Regions from separate parts of the Vallitalea sediminicola genome, predicted to be linked through region 2. Evidence: riboswitches for the same ligand, from Rfam matches in the RefSeq annotation. Region 2 holds a riboswitch; the other holds the start of a gene.
What was found. Region 2 has a riboswitch for glycine ahead of ACX6CF_RS18480 (alanine/glycine:cation symporter family protein). Riboswitches for the same ligand answer to the same signal wherever they lie in the genome.
Positions count from the first base shown of each region.

Region 1: another riboswitch for glycine. It lies ahead of gcvT (glycine cleavage system aminomethyltransferase GcvT); the one in region 2 lies ahead of ACX6CF_RS18480 (alanine/glycine:cation symporter family protein).

Region 1 covers NZ_BTPT01000059.1:67,027-76,571, reverse strand. The annotation lists gene gcvPA (aminomethyl-transferring glycine dehydrogenase subunit GcvPA) at 1-814, opposite strand, end outside; gene gcvH (glycine cleavage system protein GcvH) at 844-1,221, opposite strand; gene gcvT (glycine cleavage system aminomethyltransferase GcvT) at 1,311-2,417, opposite strand; glycine riboswitch at 2,609-2,686, opposite strand; glycine riboswitch at 2,689-2,788, opposite strand; gene ACX6CF_RS20930 (glycoside hydrolase family 38 N-terminal domain-containing protein) at 2,964-5,354, opposite strand; gene ACX6CF_RS20925 (hypothetical protein) at 5,606-5,914, shown strand; gene ACX6CF_RS20920 (spore germination protein) at 5,924-7,372, shown strand; gene ACX6CF_RS20915 (class I SAM-dependent methyltransferase) at 7,414-8,145, opposite strand; gene ACX6CF_RS20910 (DUF4363 family protein) at 8,156-8,443, opposite strand; gene ACX6CF_RS20905 (DUF421 domain-containing protein) at 8,553-9,257, opposite strand.
Region 2 covers NZ_BTPT01000046.1:287-9,831, forward strand. The annotation lists gene ACX6CF_RS18465 (hypothetical protein) at 1-139, shown strand, start outside; gene ACX6CF_RS18470 (GNAT family N-acetyltransferase) at 247-753, shown strand; gene ACX6CF_RS18475 (hypothetical protein) at 1,081-1,737, shown strand; glycine riboswitch at 1,855-1,949, shown strand; gene ACX6CF_RS18480 (alanine/glycine:cation symporter family protein) at 2,107-3,465, shown strand; gene ACX6CF_RS18485 (glycosyl hydrolase family 18 protein) at 3,835-5,451, shown strand; gene ACX6CF_RS18490 (cache domain-containing sensor histidine kinase) at 5,610-7,406, shown strand; gene ACX6CF_RS18495 (response regulator transcription factor) at 7,399-8,973, shown strand; gene ACX6CF_RS18500 (ABC transporter substrate-binding protein) at 9,191-9,545, shown strand, end outside.

The sequences.
Region 1 (9,545 bases), on a different contig from region 2:
AATTAAGTGGATTCCCTAGACTTTGTCCTTCGCCAATAACTATATCAGCACCAGATTCACCTGGACTTTTTAAAATAGCTAGTGAAATTGGCTCAGCATTAATCATTAATAGCCCTTTGGAATCATGAGTAATTTTTTCAACTTCGCTTACATCTTCTATAATTCCAAAAAAGTTAGGATTTTGAACAATGACGCCTGCAACCTCTTTATTCATTTTATTTCTTAAATCATCTATATCAGTAACTCCATCATTTTCTTCTATTTCTATAAGCTCTATTCCTTTAAATTTTGTATAAGTCTCTAGAACTTTTCTTGTGCCTGGACTCACAGTCTTAGAAACAGCAATTTTATTTCTCCTTGTGCTGGCACAAGCCATAAGTGCTCCCTCAGCTGTAGCTGTAGAACCGTCATATAATGAAGCATTGGCAACATCCATACCTGTTAATTCGCATATCATACTTTGATATTCAAAAATAGCCTGCAATGTGCCTTGACTGATTTCAGGTTGATATGGAGTGTAAGATGTATAGAATTCTGAGCGAGATGTTATATGTTTAATGATAGATGGAATATAGTGGTCATAAGCTCCTGCTCCTAAAAAACATACTAGATCATCTACCCCTTTATTACTATTAGCAATCTTCTTTATATAACTGCTAACTTCTAATTCACTCATTGGTTTCCCGATACTTAATAATTCCTTTAATCTTATCTTTTCAGGTATATCATTAAATAAATCATCTATACTTTCTACCCCAATAACCTCTAACATACTCTCTATATCTTCTTCTGTATGTGGCAAATATGGAAACATAAATTATATACCTCCTATCATATTAGTTTTTATTCTTTGCAAAAATCATTGTATTCTTCTGCATTCATTAGATTATCTATTTCTGTTTTATCCGCTAATTCAATTTTACAGATAAAGTTAGAATATGGATCAGCATTAATTGATTCAGGCTCATCTTCCAAGTCTTCATTAATCTCAACTACTGTTCCCCCAACAGGCATATAGATATCCGAAGCCGCTTTTACAGATTCAACAACACTAAACGCATCTTCCTTAGCGAATTCATCATCTATTTCAGGTAATTCCACATAAACTATTTGCCCCATAGCATGTTGTGCATAATCAGATACACCTACTATTGCAGTATCTCCATCCACTTTAACCCATTCATGATTTTTTGTGTAATAATAATCTTCCATAATCTTCATTATTAATTCCTCCTAAATTTATTATTTTTCATCTTATTTGATATAACCTATAAAGGTTAATTTTTGGATCTTGCTAATTTATATTCAACTTATTTAGAATAATTTTTCTTATAGAATTTTTTACTTACTACTTTAGCTGGTACTTGTTTTTTCCTAATCCTAACATTAACATCTGTACCCATTTTTGTATAATCCATATCAATTAAACCAAGAGCTACAGTTTTTCCTACTGATGGTGATTGATAACCAGTAGTGACAACCCCTATCTTTTCACCTTCTGGAGATAAAATATCATAACCATGTCTAGCTATGCCTTTTCCAAGTAATTCTATTCCAACGAGCTTTCTTGATAGTCCCTGTTCTTTTTGTTTCACTAGTACATCTTTCCCTATGAAATCTGTATCTAATTTAACAAAATATCCTAATGAAGCTTCTAGAGGAGTAATATCTTTATCGATTTCATTTCCATACAGAGGTAACGCAACCTCAAATCTAAGAGTATCTCTGCAACCTAATCCAGCAGGTTTTAATCCATCATCTTTCCCAGCTTCCATTATTTCTTCCCATATATTTACTATATTTTCTAGAGAAGTATATATTTCAAAACCATCTTCTCCAGTATATCCTGTTCTAGATACAATACATTTATTATTATTGACTATTACATTCTCATTGAATCTAAAAAATGTAATTGATGATAAATCAGTATCTGTCAATTTTTGAAGTATTTCTTGCGCTTTTGGTCCTTGCAGTGCAACTTCTGCTATATCATCACTTATGTTTTTAACCTCAACATTAAATGAACCTTTCTGCTCTACCATCCAATTGAAATCTTTTTCTATATTGCTTGCATTAATTACAAGAAGATAATCTGTGTCAGTATATTTATAGACCAACAAGTCATCAACAACACCACCGTTTTCATAACACATAAGCGCATACATAACTCCATTATCGGTAATAACTGATATATCATTGGTAACTAGATTCTGTATGTATTTTTCTGCTTCTTCTCCCTTGACTGTAACTTCACCCATATGACTTACATCAAACATTCCTGCATTTTTTCTCACAGCATTATGCTCTTCAAGAATACTCTCATAATATAATGGAAGTTCAAACCCTGCAAAATCCACTATATTTCCATTATATTTTTTATGAGTATCGTATAAAGCTGTTCTCTTACTTTGTTCCATATGTAAACCTCCCTTATTTATATATTGAACTTTAACATCCATGCACCCATATTAATAAGTTCAATATATTTTTCTTGATTTCATAAATTGAATAGAACTAAATATATTAGTGTATATAGCTAACAGTCCATCAGATAGTATAATTAAATAATAAAAAAGGATAAGAGAGCATTTTAATATAAATGCCGTCTTATCCTGTATTTTTACCTGAGAGATTCTATCATATAAGATATTGCTCCTTCGGTGCTTTCAAAAAGCTTTCCAGAATACCCATCCAATTACGATCCTTTTGCCTGAAAGATTCCATAGAAATATGGCATATTTCTAAGTTGCTTCTTCGGCTCCTCAATGGTATCTCTCGCAATTTTCACATAGGATTCATTATTCAATTATTCTTAAATGATATTATACACTAATATATATGTTAATGAGTATTATAAGTTACCACTCATCATTTATAATTTCATATTAATGTATTATCACAAATATTTCAAGTGTTTTTGTAAAATATGTTAATAAATATTGATAAAAATAAATTATTGATATCTAATCATTAATCATAAAAGTGATTATACCAAAACTTTCATCTTTCATTCTATCAAAGCTTTCTTGTGCATTAGTTGTTTCAATAAGGTCAAGAGAATAGCAGTATTCTGTTATACCTGATAAATCCATCTTGAAATTTGTCTCCCATGTATTATTCATAATCCATGAGTACACATCTCTCTTGTTATTCTTTTCCTTATTATCACATAGAACTATTTGATGATGTTTCAATTCTCCCATATATATAAGCGGTGTATCTTTTGTTTGGATTAAAATAGTGTTCTTGTCTGATTCATATATCAAACCATTATCCACAAGATAATACTCCATACAAGTACCTGGAATCTGGTCTATACCTGGTCTCATAACAGCATCACTTTTATCAATATACTTTGTTGCGTCAAGATTATCAAGTGTCAATGGTAGATATATACTTTCAATATCTGTAGATAATGTTTTAGCTATTTTGTATTTAAACTCTAATTTTGGTAATGTATTATATAATTTGATGACCACTGAGCTAAAATAAGTACCTTCCAATTCATAAATAAGTTCAATGATTGTAAAAATCTCACCATTATCAATAATCTTAATATCAGTTAATTCTCCTATATGTTTTTCTGCATGAAGTCCTCGTACATTTCTACCTAAAAGTCTTCTTTCTTCATAGACATCCGTTTTGACTGGTGTCCTTTCATATATAGGAGTAAAGAATGCACTATCTCCTTCTTTTAACATCTCTACTTGGTCCACCTTATTATAAAAAGAAGTAACTCCTTTACCTATTTCATAAGATATTTTGAAGTAATCATTTTCTATTCCATAAGGAATTTTATAACTTGTTGTATCATAATCATTAACAATATCTTTTACTCTCTCTGCTCCTACATAAGCTACTCTTGTATTAACGATCTCTTTTTGATGTACTTCTTCATAGCTATAGATTTTTTCTTCATTTGCTTCAAAAGTATCCACAAAGCTAATTAAAACACCTCTTGGATGTGAAGAAGTCTGAGCTTTAATTTCCTCTCCTGTTGATTCAGAAATAACTTTTACTCCTTCGTATTTCCACACTTCAATATAGAATTCTACAACATTTTCACAACTTCTATTAGATGGATTTATTGCTTTTATTTTACCACTCAAATCATAATAACGAAGCTTATCACCTTTTTTATGAGTAATTCGATTAAGATTTTTAGCTGATGCCTCATGTGCTTTTGATGCATAGCTTATATTTCTAATATCTAGATTTTGCACCATAGTATCATAAGGATTCGTAATTGTAGAAGAATGACCCCAAGTATGTTCAGCAAATAGCAACATATTATCTTCTGCTTCTTTTACTAATTTGTCGTTACTTATCTTTCCATCTTCATCTAATCTATCACATAAATTGTACATTCTTTGTGCTTCCTTATAATGCTTCACTGCATAAGGAGTACTTCCTACTCCATTAGCCCACCAATCAGTTAAATCCCCTGTGTATACTGGCGCATCTTTTACCTCATCTTTAATTTTATCATAAAATTCTTGAACAGTTACCATCTCTAATTTAATCTCATCACCATAAACCTCGTTAAAGTCTTTTATAGTTCTAATAATATCTGTGTTTGGTGGAGCATTATCACTAAATACACCCGATACACATGTAGGGATGAAATCATAATCATATCCATTTTCAACGCATTGTTCAAGATAATTTACTATATTATTTTTAAGTGCATCAATATGATTCTGAGGCTGACTTTTACCAAAATAATTTTCTGTCATGAAATTTATGTTTTTATTATAAATTATACCTAGCGCATTACCCAAATTGTAATGTTCTCCACTGTATACCAATAATTTTTTACCTTCCTTATTTTCCCAATAATAAGGTTTTTGGTTTTGATAAAGAGGATACATTCCATGATGAGTATGAATGTTAGTAAATAGAAATTCAATATTGTTATCTAATAATACATCAAATGTTCCTAGGGAAATTCCATTGACATCTGCATTCATAGCTACTTTTACATCTATATCCTGTTCTCTAAATATATCAACCATTTGCTTTGTTCTTTTTTTAAGTACTTTCTTATCAACTAGGTCATTAAAATTAAGATACGTAGCAGATAATCCAATATTATTGGATTTAATCAAATCATATAAATCGTTTTTTTCTTGTTCTGTAGCTTCTTCCAAGAATCTTTCTACACAATAATATGTTTCACAATTCCATTTGAAGTCTTTATCGATTGTTCCGTTTTTATAGCCTTCTTTAATAGTTTTTACTGCTGTTTTGATATAATCAACATGAGTATAGATAATTCTTTCTTGTAAATCAGTATAACCTATATCAGTATGTGAATGATGAATGATATACATAGTCCATTTTCTATCTAGCATATTATAAAAGCCTCCTTAGTATTGTTCCAATATATTACTTCCAAATAATGATATACCAATCTTTCAATAAAATATTGTTTAATCTTGTTTATTTTTTGTTTTATTTTGTCTTGTTTCTTTACATTTTATCCTGATTTTTTTATAAATATTTTGTCATCGTTTTACTTTTTTGTCAAAACAACATATATAATTAGAAATTGGTAATACTTATTATATGATTAGATAAAATAATTAATCGAGGAAGTGATTAAATGGATTTAACTGATTCTTTATGTTGTCCTGTCTGCAATTCTACTAAGTTAATGGCAAAACATACAGCTACTTTCACCTATTCATATAAAATAGGAACTGCTAATAATACTGTAAAGGATAATGATAGAAATCTCTCTTTTGAATTTGATAGTAGAGAAAATGGCGAGTCTATTCAATACATCCAATGTGAAAATTGCGGTACTAAATTCCCCTGTGATTTTAATCTTAGTCCTGACGAATTTGACTTTACCATACTACAAAAAGCAATACGTTCTGACCAAACTAGAAAACCAGAGTTTTTAGGATAGGAGTTTAATATGAAATTATCAAAAAACCTAACAAAAAATATAGATACGATTAATAAACTCCTACCTATTAAAAAAAGTTTTGATATTATTGGAAGAGATCTTATTTTTGGCAAAACAAAGGGTTATCTTATTTTCATTGATGGATTTGCTAAAGACGACATTATGTTATGGTTACTTGAAAACCTTCAGAATCTGCCTACAAAAGATACAACCATCAATGATTTGAATTTATGGATTTCCAGTCATATAGGATATATAGAAGTTGAAACATTCAATGATTACAATACACTTCAAAATTCTGTCTTATCAGGAGCAGTTGGACTTCTATTAGAAAATCAATCTGAAGGAATAATAATTGATGCTAGAACTTATCCCGCTAGAGGTCCTGAAGAACCAGATCTTGAAAAAGTAACTAGAGGTTCTCGTGACGGACTAGTAGAGACTATTATTTTTAATACAGCATTAATAAGGCGCAGAGTAAGAGATGCCAGATTAATCTTTGAAATGACAACAATCGGAAAACGTTCCAAAACAGATGTATCAATTGGTTATATAGCAGATTTGGTTGATGATGAACTACTTGATGATCTTCATAAAAAGATTGATAATATTCAAGTTGAGTCCCTTATAATGGCTGAAAAATCTCTGGAAGAACTTCTAATAAAGAAAAAATGGTATAATCCTATGCCCCAAGTACGTTTTACAGAACGACCGGATGTGGTTTCAGCTCATTTACTTGAAGGTCATATTGCCATTATAGTAGATACATCACCAAGTGTAATATTGCTACCTACCACTTTTTTTCATTTTACTCAGCATTCAGAAGACTACTATCAAAATCCTTTAGTGGGAACTTATATAAGATGGGTAAGGTTTTTATCCATTTTCATAGCTATGGTACTATCACCCCTTTGGCTTTTGATGGCACTGAATCCATCTTATCTACCTGAAGCATTAAAATTTATTGGTCCAGAAGAAGTTGGTAACATTCCTTTATTTATTCAATTTATCATACTAGAAATAGGTTTGGATATGCTAAGGATTGCTTCAATCCATACACCTAATACTCTATCTACTTCACTTGGTATCATAGGTGGACTAATTCTTAGCCAATTCGCTGTAGATGTAGGTTGGTTTATTCCAGAAACCATATTGTATATGGCAATTGTAGGTATTTGCACTTTTGCTTCTCCAAGTATTGAATTCGCACTGGCGATACGATTATTCAGATTATTCTTATTGCTGTTGACTGGTCTATTTAATGTTTATGGATTTTTTGCAGGTATTATAATCATACTTATCATTATTGGAACTACTAAAACCTTTAGTGGTATGCGTTATACATGGCCTCTTATCCCCTTCAACGGAAAAGCTCTTTCTAATGTATTACTGCGAAAACCTATAATTGAAATCAAAAGAAACAGCAAAAAATATAAAGATAATCATAAATCAAAATAAAAGTAATATTAGTATACTAATATTACTTTTATTTTATCTCTTTATTCACCTGCTAATGCCTCTACAACTAAAGGAAGATGATTATAAGACGCAGGTTCTCTGTTAAAATTCTTGTAAAATTTTATATTATGGAATCCTAGTTGCTCAAGATATGATATTAATTGTTTTTTTAATAAGGGGTACAGGTAGATTTCATTTGATATTATTTCTCCTGTATCTTTTATTGTTAATCTAGTCTCAAAAATCAATCTTTCATCTCTAATCTGTTCAGAATAGAACCTTTCAAATTTTATATATTCATTTTCTATGATTGGCAATTCTTTAATGCATTTATCTAAGATAAACTGATAATTCAATATCTGAATCAAAATCTTTCCATTTACTTTTAGAACAGCTTTCATATTCCTGATAGCATTAAATATTTCCTCCTCATTAGTTAAGTGAACTAATGTATTACCAAAACAAGTAACTATATCAAAACTGTTACTTTCAAAACTGTGTTCTATTTTCAACATATTCATAACCTGAAAAGATATATTATCGTTTTTGAAATTGCTAGCTGCATATTTAATCATCTCTGAGTTTAGGTCTATTCCAACAACCTTGACACCTTTTTCACCAATTGTTCCAGCCATATGTCCTGTAGCACAGCCAATATCCAATAACTTGCATGTAGAATACTCTGAAATACTACCCAACACATAGTTAACCATACTTTCTTTCATAGGAAATATATTATCATAAGACTTAGAAATACTTTCATAAAAACTCATATTATCCCCCCTACTCTTCTAGATTGTTCCAATAGGATTTTAATTCTTCATATCCAATCAATGATTGAACCTTGTTTTCGCCACGTATAGAACCATTAAGCCTAGCTATAGATAGTTCAATACCCATCAAATCATCTCTCTCAACACTGAATTGTACTCTTTTTCTTACCTTATCCCATGCATCTTTCAACTTATCTATATCTTCTAGACCTTTTATCCAATCACTATTAACTATATCGTCATTAATGTTTTGCATCAATACTTCTACATCATCTTGATTACCGAAAGATTTTTTCAACAGCCCTCCTGAATTCATTATCAGGATAAATATTCCAAGAAGAATACAAGTACATATAATTATTATCAGCTTTTTCATTTAACAATGTTCCTTTCATATTATAACAATTTTATAATAATCTATCATCAACATGATCCCTATATAGGTCAATATATAATTCTCCATCTGTATTAAGTGAAGCTAGATAAACTTCTAATGGACTTTTAATTCCTCTAGTCTTTAATTGGCTATATAACCACTTTTCATCTAAATTGACATTTTTCAGATTATATTCCAGTATAACACCATTATAGATTAACTCTGTACTGAGACCAACATAATCTGTTGATATATTCATATCCTTTGGTGTTAAATTTTGAAATTGGGATTTTTTTAGCACAGTTAATTTCCCATTAGTTTCTAGTACTGCAAATTCAACTTGGTTGATATCAAAAATATTGTTCATTCTTAGCTGTTCTAATAATTCATATAAACTATATCTTAATTTCTTTAAGTTCTTCTCAAGTATTTTGCCATTTGCTATCAATACTCTAGGTTTTCCATTGATGTATTCTGCCATTATAGGGAATTTTATTGTAAGTACCTGAACAAAATATACAAGTGCTGCCCATACTACCAATCCTACCCAATGAGGCCATGCAGCTGAACTTAAATCAGTGGTAAGCGTAGATGCCATTGAACCGATAGTTATTCCCAGAATATATTCAAAAAGCGTCAATTGACTGACTTGTTGTTTCCCAAGAAAACGTGTAAATATTAATAATGAAATAAAACCTATTACACCTCTTACAATAACCACAAGACTCTCATTCAAACTTATCACCTCTCACATTAGTATTTACTAATTTCATAAATATTATGTTGTAACTATATAAGTTATATATATGCAAAATGTAAGTGGGTTTACCATTATCTCTTCACGTATTTATTTACATGGCATATTATATTAAAAAAGGTTTCTACTATCTAATATAGGAATTATTTTGATTATTAATGATTGGCTTTAATATAGTTAGTCATTGATATTTTTATAGATCTTCAATTCGTGACAAGAGCTATTATATTAAGCTCTGTTACGGATTGAAGTAATAGATAAATGAGG
Region 2 (9,545 bases):
AAACGATACTGATATTGGTAATTTAGAGTATTATATTGATGATGAAAAAATAACTATAAAAATTGATAACAAAGAAGAATGGTCAAAGAAAATTGATGATATAGAATGGTCATCTGAAAAAGTAATTTATTTAAATTAAAGAGGAACTATAAACAAATTAGATTAAAAAAGGTGGCTGTTAAAATACTTATTAGTATTCTAAAACAGTCCCTTATTTTAAATATATACGTAGGAGAATAGATTAAAATGGAAGATTTTGAAGCAATCTGGAACATATATTGCGATTCATTTCCAGAGAATGAACGTAGAAGTTTAAAACAGCAGATGGATATAATGAAAGAGGATAAATATAGTTGGTATCCTGTAAAAGATAATAATATAATTGTAGGATTTTATACAACTTGGGATCTAAGTGATTTCGTTTACATCGAGCATTTAGCTTTTGACAAGAATAGTAGAGGAAAGGGTTATGGAAGTAATATAATCAGAGAAATCATAGATAATAACAATAAAATAATATTAGAAGTCGAAGAACCAAATACACATGAAGCTAAAAAAAGAATAGACTTCTATACACGATTAGGATTGATACTTAATAACTATGATTATGTTCAGCCAGCTTATGATAAGAATAAAAAAAGCGTACCTCTACTTATCATGTCATATCCCTCTAAGATCAGTGAGGAAGAATTTAAGAGAATAAGGAATGAATTATATAAAAAAGTCTATAAAGTAGAAGGTATTATTCAATAACAGATCATATTATTATAGATTCCTTTTATCTATATTTCAGGAATATCAATAATATTACAAAGCAAAAAATATACTAACATATAATAAGAAAAATGTCACATTAAAATTATTAGTTTTTTTATATAATAACAATTAATATTTAAGTGCTTTTACAAAACAACTAATATTTATTTGCATTTTACTAAAAATAGAACAATAAATAGTTGATTGCAAAATATGTTGAATTAATTGAACAATAGCAAATTAAGTGATATAATAAATATAGAATATATAATTAATACTAGTATATTAATTTAATATTATGAATTTATTGGAGGGTGTTAAAAAATGAAAGGCAGATTAAAAAGTACATTAATTTACGCTTTATTTTTTGGAGGAATTTGGGGTATCGCAGAAGCAACACTTGGTTATCTATTGAATTTGAGTACTATTGGTATTAGTGGCTGTATTATGTTTCCTATAGGTTATTGTATTTTACGTAAAGCTTATAAGCAAAGTAATAATATTTCAGTGATATTCTATTCAAGTTTGATAGCTGGTATTATTAAACTAGTCAATTTATTAATGCCTATTTCACATCCAGTGAAAGTTATTAATCCAGCATTTGCTATTATTTTAGAAGGCTTAAGTGTAATGGCATTAGTAACATGGAGTGTTAAGAAAAACAAGGAGATTGGACTAACTAGTGCACTATTTGCAGGTTTTTCTTGGAGAATTATATATTTTATAGATGCTATTATTCTATTTAATATTGGTATTCCATCTAGAATGATTAGTAAAGGTCCACAAGAATATTTATTGAAATTCTTAATAATCAATAACTTGGTTAATGCCTTCATCATAATGTTAATTGCTAAAGCAGAGAAAAGAGGTAAGATATTAAATATTTCTGAACGTACTGTAAGACCTATTACAGCTGTATGTTCTCTTGTATTAGCTATCGGTGTTCAATTATTGATGACATACATAAAAACCATAGCTTAATTAATATTTAGTAGTTGTTAAAAATTTTATATTTACAAAATAAGAAATGCTGTTATAATATGTATGTAAAAGTAAATATGTTCGGATGAAGATTGCGGAAGATTATCAACCGCTATTGGACGAACCTCTGGAGAGACTCTTTAATGAGCACCGAAGGGGAAAACTAATTAATAATTAGTGAAACTCTCAGGTAAAAGGACAGAGGATATATTCACGATAGAATATATTTTTGTAACCAGAGGTCAAATCATATGATTTGGCTTTTCTTATTTTCAAGCCATGGAATCATACCATTGGCTTTTTTTATTGCAAGGAGATACTATATTTTCCTATACTAAGACATAAATTATTAAAGACGGAGGATTTCTAATGGATACAATGATTGAAATATTTAAAAGAATCGACAGCGTGGTATGGGGGCCCCCATTACTTATATTGTTGGTTGGAACAGGATTATATCTTACCATTAGACTTGGACTAATACAGGTTTTTAAACTACCTTTAGCACTTAAATATCTATTTGGCAAGGATCAAGATAATAAAGCTGAGGGAGATGTATCGAGTTTTGCAGCATTATGCACTGCTTTAGCAGCGACTATAGGTACAGGTAATATTGTTGGAGTTGCAACAGCTATGAAAGCAGGAGGTCCAGGAGCACTTTTCTGGATGTGGATTGCTGCATTTTTTGGAATGGCAACTAAATATGCTGAATCCTTATTGGCAGTAAAATATAGAGTGATTGATAAAAATGGTCAGATGTCAGGTGGACCTATGTATTATATAGAAAAAGGTTTAGGTAATAAATTTCTTGCTAAGCTTTTTGCGATATTTGGTATTGGGGTTGCATTCTTCGGCATAGGGACATTTACACAGATCAATTCTATTACAACTGCTGTGAAAATCACTTTTAATGTTCCAATTGTAGTGACGGCAGTTGTATTGACATTGTTAGTGACTTTCGTTACATTAGGTGGAATAAAAAGTATCTCAGGTGTATGTGAATTTATAGTTCCTATAATGGCTGTTTTATACATAATTGCTTCTCTTACAATAATTATATATAATATAAAATCTGTACCAAGTGCCGTTTCATTGATTATAAATAGTGCGTTTACACCTATGGCTGCTGCTGGTGGATTCTTAGGGACAACAGTAATGAAGGCTATTCAGAATGGAATTTCAAGAGGTGTATTTTCCAACGAATCAGGACTTGGTTCTGCTCCAATAGCGGCTGCTGCGGCTAAGACTAATTCATGTGTTAAACAAGGGTTAATATCTATGACGGGTACTTTTTTTGATACTATCATAATATGTACCATGACAGGTATAGCATTAGTTATGACAGGTGCTTTTAAGTCAGAATTTGCTGGAGCCGAAATGACTAACTTGGCATTTAAACAAGGATTACCTATAGCTGGTGGAGAATTCATTGTAACTATAGGACTTATATTCTTTGCATTTACAACAATTCTTGGATGGAATTATTATGGAGAAAGATGTACAGAATATCTATTTGGAGTTAAAGGCATTGTACCATACAAATTAATATTTATAGGATTAGTTGGAGTAGGGGCTTTCCTAAAATTAGACTTGATATGGGTTATAGCTGATATTGTAAACGGATTAATGGCTATACCTAACCTTATTGGAATTATTGGTCTAAGTGGAGTCATATCATTTGAGACTAAACAATATTTTAAAACTCTTAAGGAAGAGAAATATAGATAGATAAAATTAAATATAGAGTAATAATTATAATAAAAGCTTATGATGTTAATAATCCATAAGCTTTTTAGATTGTTTGATAAAGGACAATATTGTGCAATAAAGAACAAGATTATCTTCTAGTATCTAAAGTTAACGTATGATATTATCTAATAAAATAACAATTATTTATAAACTTATCTTCAAATTCCTTCTACATTAATAATAAAAAAAAAAAAAAAATATTCCTTCTTTATTTTTTTGGTTAGATAGATTATTACATGAATATTTAATCTATTAAATATATTCATATGGCAATAGGTTTAACTAGAATTGGCTAGATTAATACCCATTAGTGACAAAAGAAATAAAAAAATAGGAGGAAGAATTATCATGAAGAAATTTCACAATCTTATGACTCTAATTATTGCGGTTCTATTACTTTTTACAACAATCACAAGTACTAGTACGCAGGCACAACAGATCAATGAATGGCAGGCTGGAGTAAGTTATAGTGTTGGGGACTTAGTAACTTATAATAGTACAGTTTATGAATGTAGGCAGAATCATACATCATTAGTAGGATGGGAGCCACCTAATGTTCAATCACTATGGCTGGTAACTACAACACCTGATCCAGACCCTAATCCAGACCCGGATCCTAATCCAGACCCAGACCCAGACCCAGATCCAACACCTCCACCAACTGGTAAAAGGATAGTTGCTTATTATCCTGAATGGGGAGTTTATGGAGGACATAATCAATATAAACCATCTGATATTCCATGGGATAAAGTTACTCATATTAATTATGCTTTTGCAGATATCAAAAATGGGGAAATAGCATGTTTTGATCAATGGGCAGCTAAAGAAATGTCATTAGGAGAACCTTGGAATTCTCCTTACAAAGGATGTTTAGGTCAGTTCAAGAAATTGAAGCAGCAATATCCTAATACTAATATTCTTATTTCAGTAGGAGGATGGTCAAGGTCAGCAGAATTTCATAATGTTGCGGCTACGCAGGCTTCAAGAGAGAAGTTCGCTCTTAGTGTAGTTGCCTTTCTAAGAGAATGGAACTTTGACGGTGTTGATATTGATTGGGAATATCCTACATTCTATCGTGCAGGAGATACAGTTGATAATCCTAATGATTTAGGTACACCTTATGCGACTCCAGATGAGAAACAGACTTTTACTTTATTACTACAACAACTTAGAACTACTCTTGATCAAGCAGGTACTACTGATGGAAAATATTATTATGTAACTACTGCTGTAGGTTGCGGTAAAGATAAAATAGACCAGACGGAGCCTAATCTATATGCACAATATGTAGACTTTATCAATGTTATGACCTATGATATGCATGGTGCTTGGGAAGGCATAACAGGTCATCAATCACCAATGTATTTTAATACAAATGCAGAAAATGCTTACAGATCATATTTCCAAACATTATATACTGACCCTGTTCAAGTTGAAGCTAATGTTGAATTAGCTAAGAAATACACAGTACATGAAGCAATGGAGTATCTAAAAACCTTTGGTATACCAGCTGATAAACTAGTTCTAGGTTCACCATTCTATTCAAGAGGATGGGCAAAAGTACAGAACAATGGACCAATAAGCACTTTGCCAGGATTGTATGCAACTTGTTCTGGTACTAATCATACAGGTACTTATGGGGCACATGGTATATGGGATGGTGGAAGATATGCTGGTAATAATCCATACTATGATATGATAAACAAAGAACAAGACAACTCTTTCCAAAAATATCGTGACCCAATTTCAAAAGTTCCATATCTATATAGTGAAAACAAAGGGGAAATGTATACCTACGAGGATGCTGTCTCCTTACAAGAAAAAATAGATTACGTAATTAATAATAACTATGGAGGTATTATATTCTGGGAATTAACTGGTGACCATGTTCCAGCCACTGGCACTAATAAAGGTGGAACTGGCGAATTAGTCAATCTACTTTATAATGGGTTACTTGGACAATAGAATAAATAATTAAAGAATGGTATCAATATTGGTATCATTCTTTTTTTATAAATATTTTCATAAAAAAAACCATCCAAATGTTAAAAAAATGGATGGTTTTTGTTATAATTAATAATAATGACCATATACTACCATGATAAAACAACAGGGGGACAATTATGGGGAAAAAAGTAGTTAAAAGGCAAAGCATTACTACCAAGTATTTTTTGAATTTTATTTTATTGATTATTATACCTGTATTATTAATTAGTTTTCTACTGAATATGGCTTATAAAAATATCTTTGTAAATCACTATTCCGAGATGGTTCTGCAAACAATGGAACAGATGTCTATAAGAATACAGGATGAGTTAAATAATATTTCTTTAAAAGGTGCGATGATAGGAAACGATTCTGAGATTATCGATCTAGTGTCTAAGATGAAACAATCTGAAGCTGAAGGTTATCAGCGTTTAGACTTATCCAATCAAGTCAATTCTAAAATAAATTCATTGTTGAATTGTTCTGATGACATATATTCAGTTATTTTCTTTTATAAAGATGGTGAACATTATTACTTCAAAAGTCCTTTAATAGAAGATGAGAAAACTTTGAGAAAAGAAGCGTGGTATGGTGAAACCATTAAGAATAAAGGTAGAATCATAATGCCAGAAGAAACAAAAGAACTAATTAGTACTGGACTTAGTCAAAAACAATTACTTTTTACTATGAGTCCAGATATCTTAGGTGAACAGAATCAAGTTGAAGTAGTTTGTTTTGTTTTTATGCCCAAGAGTATAGATTCCATATATACCAAATATCAAAATCATAGGATGGGAACAGGATTACTAATAAATAAAGATAATGATATTATCGTATCATCAGATAATAAAATCTCAAAGGAAGATATTAAGGAGTGCGGTGTATTCAATAAAGATTGTGTTAAGAGCAGTTATAATAATATATGGATCAATTATAAAAAGAGTATGATTTATACTTATTCAACTAATAACGATAAATGGTTACTAGTGAATATAATTGATTACAATATGTTAACCAGTGAGATGAATCAGGTAATGATGTATTTTGTTTTAATCTACATAGTCATAATTATTTTATTCATTATTTTTGCTGTTTTCTTTATCAAAGACATAGTTACTCCAATCAAACAATTAATCAGTAAGATGAAAAGTGTGCAAAAGGGGAATTTTGATGAGAAGATTGTTGTAGAAGGTAGTTCAGAAATAGTTGAGATGGGTGAATCTTTCAATAATATGGTATCCGAGATAAATCAATTGATTATTGAAAGGGACATACAAGAAAAGGAGAAAAGAAAGGAAGAAATGAAAGCCTTGCAGGCTCAGATTCAACCTCATTTCATATATAATACATTATCATCAATAAGACTTATGGCAATGATAGCAAAAGTAGATGGAATCAAAAATATGACAGATGCTTTTATGAAACTCCTGTCTGCTATATTTAAACATAATAATTCATTGATTAAGGTAAAAACAGAAATAGAATATCTTGATAATTATCTATACATAATGAAAGTCAGATTTGATGAACTATTCACAGTTGAATATGACATCAGTGAGGAAATAGAATCGTTATATATGATAAAGCTTACATTACAACCTCTTATAGAGAATGCTATCCATCATGGAATTAGTAAAATAGACAGAAAAGGTATCATAAAAGTTAGAGGTTACATAAAGAAAGAATTATTGATTTTTGAAATAGAAGATAATGGGATAGGTATTGAAAAAGAAAGAATATATGACATAATCAATAGTCAAAAAAGTGAAGACAGAAAAAGTTTTAACCATATAGGTGTAAACAATGTAATGCGGAGGATAAAATTGAATCATGGAGAAGGATATGGTATTACAATTGATAGTGAGTATATGAAATATACAAAAGTTACATTAATACTTCCTATAATAAATGAAGGAGGAAAAAGTGATGTATAAAATATTACTTGTAGAGGACGAACCTATTTTCAGATTTGCGTTAAAAACATTGATAGAATGGGAAAAGTACAACATTGATATGAGTTTGGAAGCAGCTAATGGGAAAAAAGCATTGGATATCATAAAAGATAATATGGATATAGATGTTATTATAACAGATATTAATATGCCTGTTATGGATGGATTGAAATTACTGGAAGAATTAAAAAAAATGTCAATCAATCCTGCAGTTATCGTACTCAGTGCATACGATGATTTTCACTTAGTTCGTCAAGCTTTTCAATATGGGGTAACTGATTATATACTTAAGAGAGAAATGGAACCTGAGCAAGTACTAGAATTAGTGCTTACTGTTATAAATAAGCATAAGAAAGTTAAGAAAAATCAAAATCAGATTAAGAAAGACAAAAATAAATTTATAAAGGGTTTATTATTTGACAGAGAAAATTATGATATTGATCAAGATATATCTGAGTATTCAATTAGACTGGTTAATAATAACTTGGCGGTATTGTGTATTCTAATAGATGATTTTCAACAGATTGAAAATAGATATAAAAATAGTATTAAGGATTTTGAGAGAAGTGTTGTAAGAGCAATAGATCAAGTATTGAATAAATTGGAATTCGGAGAAGTACTTCCAATGTCTTCAAAGGAATATATTATCATTCTATCAAGCAAGTCATATAGCCTGTCTAAGATAAACAATGAAATCAATGAAATTTTGGAAGGTGTCAGGCATGTACTTTTTAATGGAGTAAATATTAAGACTAGCATTGGGATTAGTGATATAAAAAGCGGATATGACTATATACCATTTTCTTATACACAAGCAAAAAAAAATGTACAGTTGAGATTTATATTGGGAAAAGGAAAAAATATATTTCCAAAAGATGCTATATATGTAGAAGAAAGTAATAGACATAGCATTATAGGTGAAGAAAAAGAATTATTGAAAGCATTGGACAACCTAAATAAGCAGGTTGCTTTTCAAGAACTAGATAGGATATTTGAGATTATCAGTACGTTCAAGATAAAAAAAATAAATGATATCCTCATACCATATATGGAATTGTTTTTCCTCATTTCACAGTACATAAATGATATAGATACTGATTACAGTCTTCCTAATGAAAAGGTTGATTTTTATGAGCATATAAAGATATATGAAACTGTTGATGAAGTGAATGCATGGATAAAAAGTTTAGTAGAGGATATATTCAATTATCTACAAGAGGATAGATACCTAGGAATAAGTTCATCTAGTAAAAAAGCAAAACAATTCATTGAAAAGCATTATATGGAGAGGATCACATTCAAGAATGTATGTGAGCATGTTCACCTCAGTGAAGCATATTTCAGTAAGATATTTGCTAAAGACCTAAATCTTACATTTACAGAGTATCTAACGAAAAAAAGAATAGAAAAAGCGAAGTTATTATTATCGGATACAGATATGAAGATATATGAGATTTGCTATTCTGTAGGATATGCTAATGTTGAACACTTCAGCAGAACCTTCAAAAAAATTGTGGGTATGAGTCCAAAACAGTATAAAAAGTTATAAATATTGAAATAAAGCACAAAAAAATATCAATAAAAACAATAAATATCATGAAATCCATAAAATATTATTGGCAGATAAAATAATTAGTAAATAATTGCATAAAAGATATCATGAATAGCCTACTATAAATCATTAAAAATTACCAAATAATATTGTAAGATATATATGAAATTACATATAAGGTAATTACTTATATAAACTCAAGGAGGGAATGAAAATGAAATCATTCAAAAGGCTAAGTGTTTTATTATGTTTAACTTTATTGATAAGTATCATTGGGGTAGGATGCCAAAAGAAAGAAGATAACAATGGGGGCAAAGAAGTTTCCAAAGATGTTCAAAAAGAAAACAACGAGGAAACTAATAAGAAACCTGTAACTCTTACTTTTGTACTATGGAATGAAGTTGGTTATGAATATCTTACAGGGATAAACAGCATTAGTGAGGCTTATAAAAAAGATCATCCTAATGTAACTATCAAAGTAGAACAGATACAGCCAACAGAATATGATAATACAATGAAAATAAGAAATTCAGCTAATCAATTACCAGATGTATTCTTGGTAAGAGCGA